4 regions of the Halomonas sp. IOP_14 genome follow, and region 1 is predicted to be linked to each of the others. Evidence: predicted binding sites of a transcription regulator. Region 1 holds the regulator's gene; each other region holds the start of a gene.

Region 1 (4,214 bases):
AAGGCCCCACGGAAGGCTGGGCGCGGCGAATTATTTATCACGTCGCCGAGCGTCGCGTAGAGCTGATCGACCAAGCCGAACTGACCCAGCAAGAGGACACCTTTAGTGGCGGTCGCCTTGAGTATTTTATTGACCGAGAAGTGATTCAAGCGCGCTCTGACGTTGATGGCAGCGAGCCCCAGCGCATACGCATGACCCTTCAGCCTGAACAATAGGGAGCCTAGCTGTGGCCACTGCTGACACTGCGCCGATCAAAACCCTTTATGCCCACCACCTGGCTAAAAGCTACAAACGCCGCCGAGTGGTCAAAGACATCAATCTGGAGATATCCCAAGGCAGTGTCGTTGGCCTTTTGGGCCCCAACGGCGCGGGCAAAACCACCTCATTTTATATGATTGTTGGGCTGGTCAAATCCGACGCTGGCAAGGTGGGTATCGACGATGTGGATTTAACGCGCGCCCCCATGCACGAGCGCGCAGCCGCGGGGATTGGCTATCTACCTCAAGAGGCGTCTATTTTCCGCAAACTCTCGGTTGCCGAGAATATTATGGCGATACTCGAGACCCGCAAAGAGCTTAACCGCAGCGACCGCGAACAGCGCCTGGAAGCGCTACTCGAAGACTTCCATATCACCCATATTCGCGACAACCTGGGCATGAGCCTTTCGGGCGGCGAGCGCAGGCGTGTAGAAATAGCCCGCTCGCTAGCCACAGAGCCCGCTTTTATTCTGCTCGATGAGCCTTTTGCGGGCGTTGACCCCATCTCGGTAGGTGAGATTAAAACCATCATTCGTGCACTGAAACAGCGCCATATCGGCGTGCTGATCACCGATCACAACGTGCGTGAAACACTAGACATTTGCGATATCGCCTATATCGTCGGCGATGGGCAAATCATCGCCAGTGGCTCGCCCGCCTCGATTCTCACCAACCAAAAAGTAAGGGATGTGTATTTGGGCGCCGATTTTCGCCTGTAATGTTTTTGCCTTAATCGCCCCTAAATAGCGCTTTAAAACAACTTTACGACCAATGGCATGCTTATTGCACTTGCGCCAAGCACTCACTCGCACTAGGGTGGAGCATTCTGATTAACGAGTGGTTCTCAGATGGTCATGAAAGCTTCTCTCCAACTGCGTATCGGCACACAGCTGACCATGACGCCCCAGTTGCAGCAGGCCATTGCGCTGCTGCAACTCTCTACGCTGGATCTTCGTCAAGAAATTCAGCAGGCCCTCGATGCCAATCCCATGCTGGAGCAGGAAGATGAATTTAGTGAACAGGCTGTCAGCGAGCCTAAGGAAGAAGAGTGGTCAGAGAGCATCCCTACTGAGCTCTCGGTAGATAGCGACTGGTCAGATACCTATCAAGATATGGGAAGCCAGGGGGGCAGCAGCAGCGAAGGCCCCGACTTTGAGCGCCAGGCAGCCGGGCAGAGCCTTCATGGCCACCTGCTGTGGCAACTCGCCATGACCGATTTTAGCGCTCGCGAGCAGCTTGTCGCGGAAAGTTTAATCGACGCGCTAGACGCCAACGGCTACCTGACCCAGCCGCTCAACGACATCCGTGAAGGGCTTCGTGCCCAGGGCATTGACGGGCTAAGCCAGCGCGAAGTGGAAACCATTCTACTCAAGCTCCAGCAGTTTGAGCCGACCGGCATATTTGCCCGTGACTTGCGTGAATGCTTGATGCTGCAGCTCGCCGCTCTCCCCGATGATACGCCACTGCTGGTTCCCGCCCGCCGCTTGGTGCGGCAGTTTCTCGAAGCGCTTGGCAAAGACGATATGCGTCTGCTGAAACGCCGTCTAGGGCTCGACGACGAACAGCTGGCCGATGTCATCCTGCTTATTCGCAGCCTAGACCCACGCCCAGGCAGCGCCTACGGCGACACCGATGACAGCTATGTCACCCCCGATCTAGTCGTCCGCCACGATAATGAAGGCTGGCATTTAGAGCTCAACCCCGAGGCCCTGCCACGGCTGCGCATTCAGCCCGACTACGCCAGCTTGATTAAGCGTGCGGATAAAAGCGATGACAACCAGTTTCTCAAAGAGCACTTGCAGGAAGCGCGCTGGTTGATCAAGAGCCTCTCTAGCCGAAACGATACGCTGCTGCGTGTTGGTCGCGAGATCATTACCCGCCAGATTGGCTTTTTAGAGCACGGCGAAGAAGCCATGAAACCACTGATACTGGCCGACATTGCCGAAGCCGTGGAGATGCACGAGTCGACTATTTCACGGGTAACGACGCAAAAATATATCCATACACCCCGTGGTGTGTTTGAACTCAAATACTTTTTCTCAAGCCAGGTGAGCGGTCAAGATGGTGACAGCCACTCCAGCACCGCCATCCGTGCACGACTCAAGAAACTGATTCAAGAGGAGCCGCCCGGCAAGCCGCTTTCAGACAGCCGCTTAGTGACGCTATTAGGCGAAGGAGGGATTCAAGTGGCGCGTCGTACGGTGGCGAAATACCGTGAAGCCATGGGCATTCCCTCTTCCAGTGAACGGCGTCGTTTGCGCTAACTTCGTTAACGTTTCAGGGAAACTCTCGACAAGGGCTTTGCAACGCGGCAAAAAGGGTTACAATCGAAGTACAGTCCGATGGATAAGGAGCACGTCAATGCAAGTAAATATCACTGGTCATCACGTAGAACTGACTGACGCCTTGCGTGACTATGTCAACGAGAAGCTTGAGCGTGTAGAGCGCCATTACGACAATATAACTACGGTGCAAGTCACCTTATCAGTGGAGAAAGAGCGCCAGCAGGCCGCCTGTACGCTGCACGCCGCAGGTGCTGACTTACATGCGGAAGCCCTAGACAGTGATATGTACGCCGCTATCGACGCACTAGCGGACAAAATCGACCGTCAACTCGTTAAACACAAGGAAAAAGCACAAGCTCGCGCCCAAGGCGCCGGTGTGCGTTAATTCAATGACGTTGGAAACCATACTCCCCCCGGAACGCGTTCTGTTCGACGTCCCCGGGGGCAGCAAAAAAAGGGTGCTGGAGTTTTACAGCACCTTTATCGCCCAAAATATCCCCAGCCTGGACAGCCAAGAAGTGTTTAGCCGTTTAATCGGCCGCGAGCGCTTAGGTAGTACGGGTATTGGTAACGGCGTGGCTATTCCTCATGCGCGTAGCCCCCACTGCAACGCCCCTATCGCTGGATTTTTGAAACTGGCTGAAGCGATCGATTTTGACGCTATCGACGGCGACCCGGTAGATCTGGTGTTTGTCCTGTTGGTACCCGAAGAGGCAGATGACACGCATCTCTCACTACTGGGTCAGGTAGCGACCATCATGAATGATGCGGACACGCGCCAGCAACTGCGTAAAGCAGCCAGCCAGCGCGAACTGCTTGAGCTGATTACCGCCAAAATTCGCGAGCAATCAGCGGCCTAAGGGTCTGAAACCCTGTTCAGGGCAGATCACAGCAGGTTATCCGCTCACCACCCTCAACGCAGCTTGATCAAAGCAAAGAGAGACTCTATGCAACTGGTGATCATTAGCGGCCGCTCCGGGTCAGGTAAATCTATCGCCTTGCAAGCGCTGGAAGATCTTGGCTACTACGCGATTGATAACCTCCCAGCTATGTTGCTGGGGTCGTTGGTGGATGAACTGCGTGACCAGGGCGACCGAGCACATTTAGCGGTGAGTATTGATGCCCGCAATTTGCCGGGAGCTCTGGAGCGCCTGCCCTCTTTATTAGACGAGTTGCGCCAGCGTAAAATCGACTTTCAAGTTATTTACCTGACCACCGATGCGCGCATACTGCTTGAGCGTTACTCAGCAACGCGTCGCCGTCATCCGCTGACCCGCGATAGCGAAATGACGCTGGAAGAGGCGATCAATAAAGAAGAGACGACGCTAGAGGATATTCGCGATCTGGCCGATCTATTGATCGATACATCACGATTATCGGTGCACGATTTACGCCGTCGCATTACCGACCAAGTAGCCCATCAGCGGCGCGACAAGCTGACGCTAACGCTGGAATCGTTTGGGTATAAACGCGGCGTACCGTTAGACGCCGACCTGGTCTTCGATGTGCGCTGCCTGCCAAATCCGTACTGGGATCCAACGCTGCGCCAGTTCACTGGCCGCGACGCGGAAATCGTGGCTTTTTTGAACAGCTATCCGATTGTTGATGCCATGAGCGACGACATCTTGGCCTGGCTAGAGCGTTGGCTACCCGCTTACCAGAATAGCCAACG
Region 2 (4,214 bases), on a different contig from region 1:
GGCAGCGGCGCGGCCCCAGTCGGTATCCTGGTAGACGCTATCGTCGATGAGCAGGTGCCCGGCTAAGCATTCGCCATAAACCGGATGACCCTGCTGGCGGGCGTAGGCAATTTCATCCACGGCATCTTTGGTGGACACGTGAACCAGATAGATCGGTGCGCCCAGGGTGCTGGCAATGCGAATCGCCCGGCTGGCCGCTTCGCCTTCCACCTGGGGTGGGCGCGAAAGCGGATGGGCTTCCGGCCCGGTCATGCCCTGGGCGAGCAGTTTTTGCTGCATGTGGTAGACCAGCTCACCGTTTTCGGCGTGAACCGTAGGCACCGCGCCTAGCTCCAGACAGCGCGAGAAGCTTTCCACCAGAATGTCATCAGTGGCCATGATCGCGCCCTTGTAGGCCATAAAGTGTTTGAAGCTGTTCACCCCGTGTTCATGAACCAGGGTGCCCATTTCCTCTCGCACGCTATCGTCCCACCAGGTAATCGCCACGTGGAAGGCAAAATCGGTGGCGGCTTTTTCCGCCCAGCCTTGCCAGGTTTCGAAGGCCTCAAGGAGCGACTGACCTGGCTGTGGGATCACGAAGTCGATGATCGAAGTGGTGCCCCCGGCCAAGGCCGCGGCGGTGCCGGTATAGAAATCTTCGCTGGCCACGGTGCCCATGAACGGCAGTTGCATGTGCGTATGGGGATCGATACCGCCGGGCATCACCAGTTGATCGCTGGCATCGACAATTTCACACCCTTCAGGGACATCTAGATCGGTGCCAATCGCATGGATTTTACCGTCGACACACAGTACGTCTGCGCGGTAGGTATCGGCGTGGGTGACCACGGTGCCGCCCTTGATTAATAAGCTCATCGTTCGCTCCTGTTGTTTTTAAATAGAAAACTTAACCAGCAACCTGTTTTTTACCAGCAGAATCATTCACCGTCGGTCAGGCGGGTATAGGTTTCCGGGCGACGGTCGCGGAAGAACTGCCAGTTGTTGCGTACCTCCCGCACCATGTCCAAATCGATCTCGTGCACCAGCAGCTCGTCTTCTGTTTCGCTGGCCTGAGCTTCGATTTTGCCGCGGGGGTTAACGATATAGCTGGAGCCGTAAAAGTCGCCGATGTTCCACGGCGCCTCGGTTCCAACTCGATTGATCGCAGCGATAAAGCAGCCATTGGCGGCGGCAGAGGCAGGTTGCTCTAACTCCCACAGGTATTGGGAAAGACCGGCCACGGTGGCGGAAGGGTTGAAAATCACCTCAGCGCCATTGAGAGCAAGCGCCCGCCAGCCTTCGGGGAAGTGACGGTCGTAGCAGATATACACGCCGATTTTGCCGTAGGCAGTATCGAACACTGGCCAGTTGGATTTTCCCGGCTTGAAGAAGAATTTTTCCCAAAAACCGGCTACTTGGGGAATATGGGTTTTGTGGTACTTGCCTAAGTAACTGCCGTCAGCGTCGAATACCGCTGCGGTGTTGTAGTAAACACCGGTTTCAGTCTCTTCATACACCGGCACGATGATCACCATGCGGTGCTCGGCGGCGAGCTTCTGCATCATCTGGCAGGTAGGGCCTTCCGGTACCCGCTCGGCGGCGGCGTACCACTTGCCGTCCTGGCTGGGGCAAAAGTAGGGCTGGTTAAACACTTCCTGGAAGCAAAGCACCTGCACGCCCTGGTCAGCCGCTTGCTGAATCATTGGCAGATGTGCCTCGTTCATGGCGTCGCGAATAGCTTCTGGTTCAAGGTCGGTGCTGGTTTTCAGGCCCATCTGAATCAACCCGATTTTCATCTTCTGCATGAGACGCTCCCTCTGATTGTTGATGTGTAGCGTATGTTTGTAGTGTTCTTGAAACTAGTTTTGTAAAGCTGACGAAATAGACAGCTTTTGTTGAAAGTAGCGCTGGGTAGGTGGTTTTAGCAAGTCTTTAAAGGAGATTTGTTAAATCGTCTTTAACTCATTGAGTTTGCTTATTTTTATTGTTCCATTTGGTGATATTCACTTTTTTGGTGAGGTCTTGCACTGTTTTGGATGGTTTTTTTATTCTTTTAAAATCATTGGTTTGGTATATTTCTAGCGAGTGTTTTTGGTTTTTTTCTGTTTTAAATTGGTGCAAATATTTTTTTTGATCTAGCTTTGTTTAGTTGGTTTTTGTTTTAGGTGGGGAAAATATAAAGATAACAAGCTAACAATAATAATGTTGTCCAGGAAGGCAGCTTTTTAATCAATGAGTTAATTGACCTGCTTTTTCAAGTAGGCATGCTTATTGCTTGTTTTCTAAAAGCTATGGTTTCTAAGAACGATGGTTTTGAAAAACAATGGTTTCTAAAAGCCATGATTTCTAAGCGCCTTTTTGAAAAGCTCCACTGGCCGTGGGAGCTAGGCAGCGCAATAACGCAATGCTGAGGAGATAAAAAATGACCGAAACAACCTCTCAGATGGTGGATCGAGGTGGGCTGATAGAGCTAGATGTAGGGGACGATGTACGCAGTAGTTCGCGCTTTAATGAGGATATTGCGCCTACCCAGGCCAGCGAGCGCACCTGGAGTAAGTGGAATATTGCGGCACTCTGGGTAGGCATGTCGATCTGCGTGCCCACCTACACCCTAGGCGGGGTATTAACCGCCTACTTCGGGCTGAGCGTGGGGGAGGCGTTGTTTGCCATTTTGTTGGCCAACGTGATCGTGCTGATTCCTCTTACCTTAAACGCCTTTCCCGGTACGAAGTTTGGTATTCCTTTTCCGGTGGTTTTACGCTCTTCGTTCGGTATTTTAGGTTCCAACGTACCCTGTCTGGTGCGCGCCCTGGTCGGCTGCGGCTGGTTTGGTATTCAAACCATGTTTGGCGGTTTGGCCATTCATCTGTTGCTCTCCGAGTTGATTCCCGCTTGGGCTGCGATGGGCGGTGTTGGTGAAGTCATCGGCTTTTTTGTCTTTGGTGCGATGAATCTCTATGTGGTGATTCGTGGTGCAGAGTCGATTAAATGGTTGGAAACCTTCGCCGCACCGCTGCTGTTAGCCGTTGGTGTTGGGCTGATGATATGGGCGTGGCCAAATATGTCGATGTCCGAACTACTGGCACAGCCGCCGTCGCGGCCTGAAGGGGCATCGGTATACGGCTACTTCTTCGCGGGCTTAACCGCCATGGTGGGTTTTTGGGCCACGCTGTCGCTGAATATTCCCGATTTCAGTCGCTTTGCCAAAAGCCAAAAAGATCAGATCGTTGGTCAGGTGATTGGGCTGCCGCTAACGATGTTTTTCTTTGCCGCACTCGGTGTCGTGTTAACCGCTGCTTCCGAAACGCTGGTAGGGGAAACCGTTGCCGACCCGGTACGTTTGATTGGCTATATCGACAGCCCCTTCTGGGTGGTACTGGCGATGCTGTTGATCATTATCGCCACGATCTCTACCAATACGGCTTCTAACATCGTGTCGCCTACCAACGATTTTCAGAACATTGCGCCCAAATTGATTAACCAGACGCGCGGCGTGCTGATGACTGGCGCGGTGGGCGTGTTGTTGATGGGCTACGATCTGCTGCAAAAAGCGGGCGTTATTCCGCCAGGGGTTTCTCTGGAGCAGATGTACTCCAACTGGCTGCTGGGTTACTCCAGCCTGCTGGGGCCCATCGCGGGCATCATGGCGGTGGACTACTTCCTGATCAAAAAGCAGCGTTTGGATGTGCCCAGCCTGTATATGGATAACCATGCTTATCCTGCGGTGAACATCGCGGGTTTTATCGCCTTTGGCGTGCCGGTGGCGCTTACGTTGCTATCGCTGTTAACTGGCACCATGAATTGGTTCTACGACTACGGCTGGTTTACCGGCTCGGCGCTGGGGGCAATTGTTTACTATGTGGCAAGCCAAGTGTTGGCGTCATCGCCCCAGGCGGGGCCAGCGCCGATAATGGCCAATGAGGCAACCGAGCAGCGTTAAACATACTGCCGGGTTTAGCTGCTTTTGATTAAGCGTAGAAACGCATCGACCACTCGGTTGGGGCGGCGGTCGTGGCGGGTGATCAGCACAAAGGGGATGCGGTAGTGCTGCGTGTTGGCATGCAACGCTCGCATCTTGCCCGCTGCCACCCACTGTGCAGCTACGTGTTCAGGCAGAAAGCCGATAAATCGCCCGGTAAGAATCAAAAAAGCGGCGCCTTCTCGGTCGGATGCTGAGGCACGAAGGCTTAGCGCATCATGCGCCTGTCGGGCCTCAACCGGTAGCGGATAGCGGG
Region 3 (4,214 bases), on a different contig from region 1:
CTTCACCATTACGTACTAATATGAACCGATTTGCAGGCGTTACCGGCACATAATTTACCTTGAGATCACCTAAGCCCAATGTTTCCTCCAGACCTTCGATGACGTTTAGGCACAGGTCGATCGCATAGCCTGTTGGCTGGTCATTAACTAGGTAGGAGAAGGGGGCTTCGCTGGTACGATGGCCGATAGTAATCTCACCAGTAGACACAATACGCGACAACGTCGGCGAGGAGGCGATCTCCTCACCAGCAGCGGCACCTTGCCACACCGCACTGGTCATTAATAACGCTACTAGCCACTTCATAGGCTTACCTTTGTTCGATGATCCCGGAATCCATTGTCATCCCTGCGGCATAGAGCATATAGCGGTCGCGCCCTTTCGCCTTGGCCGCATAGAGCGCCAGATCTGCGTGACGTAGCAGATCGTGGCTATTGCGGCCATCAGCGGGTGCGGTTGCAATGCCAACACTCACTCCAATGTTAATTTCCTGGTTATTAAACTGATACGGTTCACGTAGAACAGACACAATTGCTTCTGCCAGTACTTTTGCCTCATTGGTGGCACTACGCACAACGCGTTGAATGATGGCAAACTCATCGCCACCAAGGCGCGCCACCAAATCATCGTCGGTCAGCAGCCCCTGCACCCGCTGACTAACTTCAACGAGCAAAGCATCACCCGCCGCGTGCCCCAGACTATCGTTAACTGCTTTAAAATGGTCAAGATCAAATAGCATGACATTAAATACGTCGCCTTGAAGCAGTGAGTGCACAGCGGTTTTTAAAGCATTATTTAATTGCACGCGGTTGGGCAATTTGGTCAGCTCATCATGATGAGCAAGATGCTGAAAGCGCAGCGCTTCGTCTTTAACTTCAAGTAAGTGTTCACGCTCAATGACTTTCTTACGAAGCGCATCTATGGCCTTTGCCATCCGGCCAATTTCATCGTTACGGTCGGTATAAGGCGTGCTGTCAGCAGTCTGGTTTTTAGCGATTTCGGTGAGCGACTTAATTAATACTGGCACGGGTGTAAATAACTGACGCATCAAAACAGTGACTAGCAGGGCTGTTGCGACCAATACCACCAGTAGCGCTACAAATGCTTTACTGATCAGATCATTACGCATCTGATACAGCCCACCTTTCTGGCCTATAGTGGCTACCAGCACGCCTAACAGTTGACCATCAGGAGTAACAATGGGCAGCGAACTAATGAAGTGCTCTTCATTGCCAATGCTGGCAAATCCAACATAAAAATCAACGGCATCCGCTTTTGTTTGCCATGTATCTACTGCCAAGTTGGCAGGTGAGTCTGATGGTGTGTTAAGCGCATCAGCCACTACGGTGAGAGAACCTTCTGATGACTTAGTGAACAGCCATACGTTGTTACGTGTTTGTGCACTTGCTAACGCTAATACATCAATCGGGCTAAACCCAGTTTCCAGAACCGACTCTTCATCGCCAATTGGGCGCTGGGAAATGATATGCGTGACTTGACCCGTGCCATCGGTCTTAACCGCCACGGACGTATAAATACGCCTAATAGTCGCGCTCACTATCTGGGCATTCACCTGCGCTTCACGCAACCACTGCTCCCGAGCCCCACGCTCAACCATAAAAAAACCTGACAGCGCCCCCGTTACATACGCAAACAGCACGCCCATCAGCATAAACATCACCACCTTACCCACCAGGGTATGATGCCAAGGAAGTTTAGCCGCAGGCAGTGAAGCACTCCTATGCTGGGGTTCTGGCATCTACTCCGATTCCTTCATGGCTATAGCTGCAGCGGGCGTATCTGGACGTAATCACAATGAGCGACCATTTCTTTAACAAACAAGCTTTTTTGACCACTATTTTATTCGGCAAACGTACACAAACAATTAGGTTTTATTTACTAAAGTATCATTAAAATGAGTGGGCATGTCTTAAAAAATGACAAGCGTAATCATTCTTATTGCCCTACCCTTTTGGCATATCTCTTGCTTTATAAGTAGCTAACAAGTTTGCTGATTTATATTAGGAGAGCGTGATGCACCATTCTGACTATCCACTCAGTGAAGTCCCTACCAGTGCCCGCAAGGGCCTGCTTTCTACCTCGGCAGTACTGCTTGGATTTACGTTTTTCACCGCCACCATGTGGGCGGGCGGCACGTTAGGCCAAGCCTTTCCGATTGGCCAACTGCTATGGATCATAGGGATTGGCAACTTGCTGCTGGGGATGTATGCGGCAGCCCTCGCCTATATTGCTTGTAAAAGCGGACTCAATTCGGTGCTGATGGGACGCTTCTGCTTCGGCGAAAAAGGCAGCAAACTCTCCGACTTTATTCTCGGTTTTACCCAGATCGGCTGGTACGCCTGGGGCACTGCCACGATTGCGCTAGTGTTAGTACGCACCACCGGGATGCCTGAATGGCTGGAAATCCCCTTAATGGTGCTATTTGGGTTTGGTTTCTGCGTGACTGCCATGATTGGCTATAGAGGTATGGACTGGCTGTCGCGCTTTGCTGTCCCGGCCATGATGCTATTTATATTGATCAGCCTGTTCACGGGGCTGGTGGATGTGCGCGGTTTTGCAGGGTTAAGCCAGCAAACACCCACGGAGAGTATGAGTGTGGCGGCTGCAATTACCGTGATTATCGGTACCTTTATTAGCGGCGGTACCCAAGCGACTAACTGGAGCCGCTTCGCCAAAACGCCGAAAATTGCCGTGATCGCGACCCTGGCGGCCTTTTTTGTCGGTAACGGCTTAATGGTGCTGACCGGCGCTCTTGGCACCATGATTTACCAGCAGGCGGATATCGTGGATGTATTGATCGCTCAGGGCTTTGTCACCATCGCCGTGCTGATGCTGTTCCTGAATATCTGGACAACCCAGGACAACACTATCTACAACTTCGCCGTGGCGGGCTGTAATTTGCTGCGCACCGAAAAGCGCCGCCTGGTCACTGTGGGTGGCGCGGCGATTGGCACCGTGCTGGCGGTGGGCGGTATGTATAACCTACTCATCCCATTTCTGGTGTTACTCGGCACCTTTATACCGCCCATGGGCGGGGTGATCATGGCGGACTTTTGGCTCAAGCATAAAGGCCGCTACCCCACATTGGATAAAGCACAACTACCCGACTTCAACCGCCGAGGGTTAGCTGCGTATGCGCTGGGCGCCGGGGCCGCTTACTTCTCCCCGTTACTGCCACCACTGGTAGGTGTTGTAGTGGCAGCAGGAAGCTACGCCGTGCTGCTTCGTTTAAACCACGCTACGCTGAGCGATACGCTTCCCTCTACTGCGAAGTAATAAAATAAGTGAGCCTTGTTATATGAGCATGCAGATTCTTAACGCCCGTTTGCGCCAGCGTCCTGAGCTTTACCGACTTGAGATTGAGAACGGCACGTTCACAGCGATTACCGAGCAAGACATGCCGCAAACAGCGAGCGAAGGGCAGATTGATGCGGGCGCCAAGCTCATTTGTGCGCCGTTTATTGAGCCCCATATCCATTTGGACGCCGCCCTTACGGCAGGTGAGCCAAGCTGGAACCAGAGCGGCACGCTGTTTGAAGGCATTGAGCGCTGGGGCGAGCGTAAGCCTATGCTCACCGAAGCGGATATTCGCGAGCGCGCGCTTAAAACCCTAAACCTGTTAATCGGCAACGGCGTTCAGTTTGTGCGCACCCACGCCGACACCAGCGACCCTAGCCTGATTGGGCTTAAAACCCTGTGCGCCTTGCGCGACGAGTTAAAAGATAAAATTGATATTCAGGTAGTCGCCTTCCCTCAAGATGGCCTGCTCTCTTACCCAGGCGGCGATCGGCTGATGGAGGAGGCACTAGAGATCGGCGCCGATGTGGTGGGCGGCATCCCCCACTTCGAATACACCCGTGAGCTGGGCGTGGCCTCCATGAAGCGAGTGATCGAATTGGCGATCAAGTACGACCGCCTGGTGGATGTGCACTGTGACGAGATTGACGACCCCAACTCGCGCTTTCTCGAAGTATTGGCCTGCGAGGCACTGTTTAATGACTTGGGCAGCCGCGTGACCGCTAGCCACGCCACAGCAATGCACTCCTACGACAACGCTTACTGCTCCAAGCTGTTTCTGCTGCTAAAACGCTCGGGTATTAACTTTGTCTCCTGCCCCACCGAAAGTATTCACCTGCAGGGGCGCTTTGACACTTACCCCAAGCGGCGTGGCGTGACACGTGTGAAGGAGCTCAAC
Region 4 (4,214 bases), on a different contig from region 1:
CAGGCGCGGAATGACCATCCAGGCAATAATGCCCGCGAACATGGCAAACACGATGTTGGCGCGCCAATACTCCTCACTCGGGTAGAGGCCGTACATAAACTGGGAAAAGCGTGCGTTAACGAATACCCAGCAGGCGCCCACCCGTGTGCAGTCTTCGCGGCTGTCGCCCACCCAGTTGGCATCAATAAATGCCCACTGAACCGTTGGCACCACGAGTAGATAGAGCACGTACAGGCCCAGTAGCGTGAAGATGCTATTGATAGGGCCGTTGAACAGATTGCCTCGTAGCCAGGCAACCGGCCCAATGGTGCCTTTAGGAGCCGGGCGCTGAGGTATGGTTTCTTTATTGTGAATCATGGGGTCGCCTCCGGCCTAGCGTTCGACCAGCGCAACGCGAGCGTTGAACCAGTTCATGAACATGGACACCAGCAAGCTGATGATCAGATAAACCGCCATGGTCATGGCAATGACTTCGATTGCCTGACCGGTCTGGTTGAGCGTGGTGCCGGCAAAAACCGATACCAGGTCGGGGTAGCCGATGGCGGTGGCCAGTGACGAGTTTTTAATCAGGTTGAGGTATTGGCTGGTGAGTGGCGGAATAATGACGCGCATAGCCTGGGGAATGATGATTAGGCGCAGCACTAGCTTGCGCGGCAAGCTCAATGCCTGGGCGGCTTCCGTTTGGCCATGGGGGATGGCTTGGATGCCCGAGCGCACAATCTCCGCAATGAAGGACGCGGTATAGATAGACAGCGCCAGCCACAGGGCCAAAAATTCAGGGATAATGGTAATACCACCGCCGAAGTTAAAGCCGCGCAGTACCGGCATCTCCCAGGTCACCGGTACACCTGTAGCGACCAGTACCAGCAGTGGTAGGCCAAAGATAATCACCAGCGACATCCAGAAAACCGGTAGGCGCTTGCCGGTGGCTTCGTGACGGCGCTTGTTCCACATGACCAGTGCGATGCTGGCAATAATAGCCACCACGAAGGTGGCTGGGATAAGACCAAATCCTGACTCGAACAGAGGCTGAGGTAGGTACAGCCCGCGCACGTTCAGGAAAATGGCTTCACCAAAGGCCATGCTCTCTCTAGCGCTGGGTAACGTCCGCAGTACAGCAAAGTACCAGAAGAAAATTTGCAGCAGCAGGGGGATATTACGAAACGTTTCGATATACGCATTGGCTAGCCGAGCGATCAACCAGTTGGGCGATAGCCGCGCGATACCGACGATAAAACCAATAATCGAGGCAGCTAACACCCCCAATCCACCGACTAGCAGCGTATTGAGCAAGCCAATCACAAAAGTGCGGCCGTAGGTACTTTGGGAGGAGTACTCGATTAAGCTTTGACCAATACCAAAGCCGGCTGTGTTGCCCAGGAAGCCAAAGCCAGTGGTAATGCCGCGAGCATTCAGGTTGGCTTGGGTATTGCCGATAATATAGATCAGGAAAGCCGCGACAACGGCGACCAATATAAGCTGAAAAATAAGTGCGCGCTTAGCGCGGTCTCGCCAAAACGGCGGCTTGTGGCCAGCGGGGCGAATGTTGGGTCTTACAGACATGGATGGCGTCTCCGCTACACGGAAGGTCAATCAAATGGCCCGCCACGACCTTTAAACAGATACCTGTGAAGAGGGCGGCGGGCCGGGGTCAAGCGAGACGCTTAGCGAATCGGGGGAGCGTACTGGAAGCCGCCGTCTGTCCATAGGGCGTTGACACCGCGCTCAATTTCCAGCGGCGAGCCCATGCCCACGTTGCGGTCGAAGCTTTCAGCGTAGTTACCCACTTGGCTAATAATGTTATAGGCCCAATCTGCTTCTAGGTTCATGCCTTCACCGTAGTTGCCGTCTTGGCCTAGCAAGCGAGCGATGTTGGGGTCTTCAGAGTTAAGCATTTCTTCAGCGTTTTCACTGGTGACGCCGTACTCTTCGGCGTTAATCATGGCGAACAGCGACCATTTCACAATGTTGAACCAAAGATCGTCACCCTGACGAACCACAGGGCCTAGTGGCTCTTTGGAGATAACGTCAGACAGGATCATCGAGGCTGAAGGATCGTCTAGCTGAATACGTAGCGCCGCTAGCTGAGAGGTATCGGAGGTTAGCACGTCACAGCGGCCGGCCTGATAGCCACCCACGGTTTGCTCAGAGGTATCAAATACGATCGGGTTGAATTCCATGTCGTTAGCACGGAAGTAGTCAGCCAGGTTCAGCTCGGTAGTGGTGCCAGACTGAATGCAGATGGAGGCGCCGTCGAGTTCATCAGCACCGGTAATACCCAGGTCACGGGATACCATGAAGCCCTGGCCGTCGTAAAAAGTAACCCCGGTGAAGTTCAGGCCCAGAGTTGTATCGCGGGTAGTGGTCCAAGTGGTATTACGTGATAGAACGTCGACTTCACCTGATTGCAGGGCGGTGAAGCGCTCCACGGCGTTGAGTGAAATATAGTTGACGGCTTCTGAGTCGCCGAGTACCGCTGCCGCTACAGCGCGGCATACATCAACGTCGATACCTTGCCAGTTACCGTCGTCGTCCGGAGCTGAGAAGCCCGGCAAACCATCGCTCACACCACACTGAACGGCACCACGCTCAATGGTATCTTCCAGGGTGTCGGCTTGAGCAGTTGCCATTCCCGCCAGGCTAAGTGAGCCAGCGGACGCCAGAAGCGCTAAGTGTTTTTTATTGAACATCTAGTTTCCCTCGAAGTTATTGGAATCAGCTACTGAAATCAGTTAATGAAACCAGTAGTTGAAATAGTTATGCATGCCGTAGCATGTCACTAAACCTAGCAAGGAAGATGCCAACAAGGGTACAGGCGTTAATTCAGCGCTTTTCAACGCTACTCAACGAATTCGAGACGAAGGTCTAGGTGCAAAAAGGTTACTGCCCACCTCGCATTGCACCGTTATAGGGCAAGCTGAGGTGGGCGGTAACACAAAGGCAGTTATTAGGCGTGGTTTACTCGGCTGCGAATGCCTTGCGCATAAACGGCGGGAGGGCGAGCGCACCGCGATGGGCGTCAACGCTATAGTATTCAAGCGGCAAGTCGTGGTTGGTGGCTGCCTGCTCGCGGAACGTATTCACGTCGGTGGCTTTACCCGCCAATGTTACGCTCCACCAGCCTGAAGGATATACCGGCTGCGGGAAGGGCAGCGTGGCAACGCTGTCAAAACCGGCTTTCAACATGTCGTTGCGCAGCTCTCGGATGATCGAGCCACTGTGGTAAAGCGGTGATTCGCTCTGCTGCACCATTACGCCGCCGCTTTTCAAAATACGGTGGCAGCGCTTGAGAAAATCGGTTTTAAACAGCCCTTCAGCGGGCCCAACCGGGTCGGTGGAGTCGATAATCAGCACATCGATGCTCTCATCAGGTGCATCGTCCACCCACTTGACGCCGTCGGCGAACAGCAGTTCAGCGCGGGGGTCGTTATTCGACGCTACCAACGACGGGAAGAAGCGCTCAGAGGCCTTGGTGACCTCTTCGTCGATATCAATTTGGGTAACTTTCTCGACACTCGGGTGGCGCAGCACCTCTTTTAAGGTGCCGCAGTCGCCACCGCCGATGATCACCACACGTTTGGGATCTTGGTGGGTAAACAGCGCCGGATGCGCAATCATCTCGTGGTAGAGGAAGTTATCGCGATCAGTCAGCATCACGCAGCCGTCCAGCACCATTAGGTTGCCGTAGGTCTCGGTGGCGTAGACCTCTAGATGCTGGTATTGGCTCTGTACATCCAGCAGTTTTTCAGAGATCTTCAGTGAGAAAGCGCTGCCGTGGCTATCAAAGACTTCGGTAAACCATTGGTCGTCGCGTAAATCGCTCATCAATTGGCTCCTGAGTGCTGTGCATTTGTGTGCGTTGGAATATCGCGGTGATACTGCGGGCTTAATTCGTGCAGCGCCTCCATAAAGGCAGTGACGTTGTCGGGGTTGGTAAACTGGCTGATTCCGTGGCCCAGGTTAAACACGTGGCCAGGGCCGTGGCCGTAGCTCTCCAACACGCGGGCTACTTCAGCGCGGATAGCCGAGGGGCGGGCAAACAGAACGTTGGGATCAAGATTGCCCTGTAGCGCCACTTTGTGACCAACCCGGGCACGGGCATCGGAAAGCTCGGTAGACCAGTCGATACCCAATGCATCGGCACCGGCGCAGGCGATATGCTCAAGCCACTGGCCGCCGTTTTTGGTGAAGAGAATCACCGGTACGCGGCGACC

The links. Region 1 encodes sigma-54, which starts transcription at its own class of promoters, with help from an activator protein. Its sites were predicted from a motif close to TGGCACNNNNNTTGCTNT; they were not measured.
Region 2: K7H09_RS02440 (NCS1 family nucleobase:cation symporter-1) is a predicted target of sigma-54. The motif match lies at 2,240-2,257, and genes of this name have one in related genera.
Region 3: codB (cytosine permease) is a predicted target of sigma-54. The motif match lies at 1,972-1,989, and genes of this name have one in related genera.
Region 4: K7H09_RS17325 (amino acid ABC transporter substrate-binding protein) is a predicted target of sigma-54. The motif match lies at 2,786-2,803, and genes of this name have one in related genera.

The regions. Positions count from the first base shown of each region.
Region 1 is NZ_JAINWD010000004.1:87,837-92,050, forward strand. It holds gene lptA (lipopolysaccharide transport periplasmic protein LptA) at 1-215, shown strand, start outside; gene lptB (LPS export ABC transporter ATP-binding protein) at 227-976, shown strand; gene K7H09_RS04970 (RNA polymerase factor sigma-54) at 1,106-2,521, shown strand; gene hpf (ribosome hibernation-promoting factor, HPF/YfiA family) at 2,619-2,927, shown strand; gene K7H09_RS04980 (PTS sugar transporter subunit IIA) at 2,932-3,402, shown strand; gene rapZ (RNase adapter RapZ) at 3,490-4,214, shown strand, end outside.
Region 2 is NZ_JAINWD010000002.1:180,741-184,954, forward strand. It holds gene hydA (dihydropyrimidinase) at 1-855, opposite strand, end outside; gene K7H09_RS02435 (nitrilase-related carbon-nitrogen hydrolase) at 918-1,784, opposite strand; gene K7H09_RS02440 (NCS1 family nucleobase:cation symporter-1) at 2,402-3,919, shown strand; gene K7H09_RS02445 (LysR family transcriptional regulator) at 3,934-4,214, opposite strand, start outside.
Region 3 is NZ_JAINWD010000002.1:163,594-167,807, reverse strand. It holds gene K7H09_RS02385 (amino acid ABC transporter substrate-binding protein) at 1-304, opposite strand, end outside; gene K7H09_RS02380 (diguanylate cyclase domain-containing protein) at 309-1,670, opposite strand; gene codB (cytosine permease) at 2,033-3,295, shown strand; gene codA (cytosine deaminase) at 3,318-4,214, shown strand, end outside.
Region 4 is NZ_JAINWD010000029.1:72,102-76,315, forward strand. It holds gene K7H09_RS17315 (amino acid ABC transporter permease) at 1-357, opposite strand, end outside; gene K7H09_RS17320 (amino acid ABC transporter permease) at 373-1,563, opposite strand; gene K7H09_RS17325 (amino acid ABC transporter substrate-binding protein) at 1,665-2,690, opposite strand; gene speE (polyamine aminopropyltransferase) at 2,959-3,825, opposite strand; gene hemE (uroporphyrinogen decarboxylase) at 3,825-4,214, opposite strand, start outside.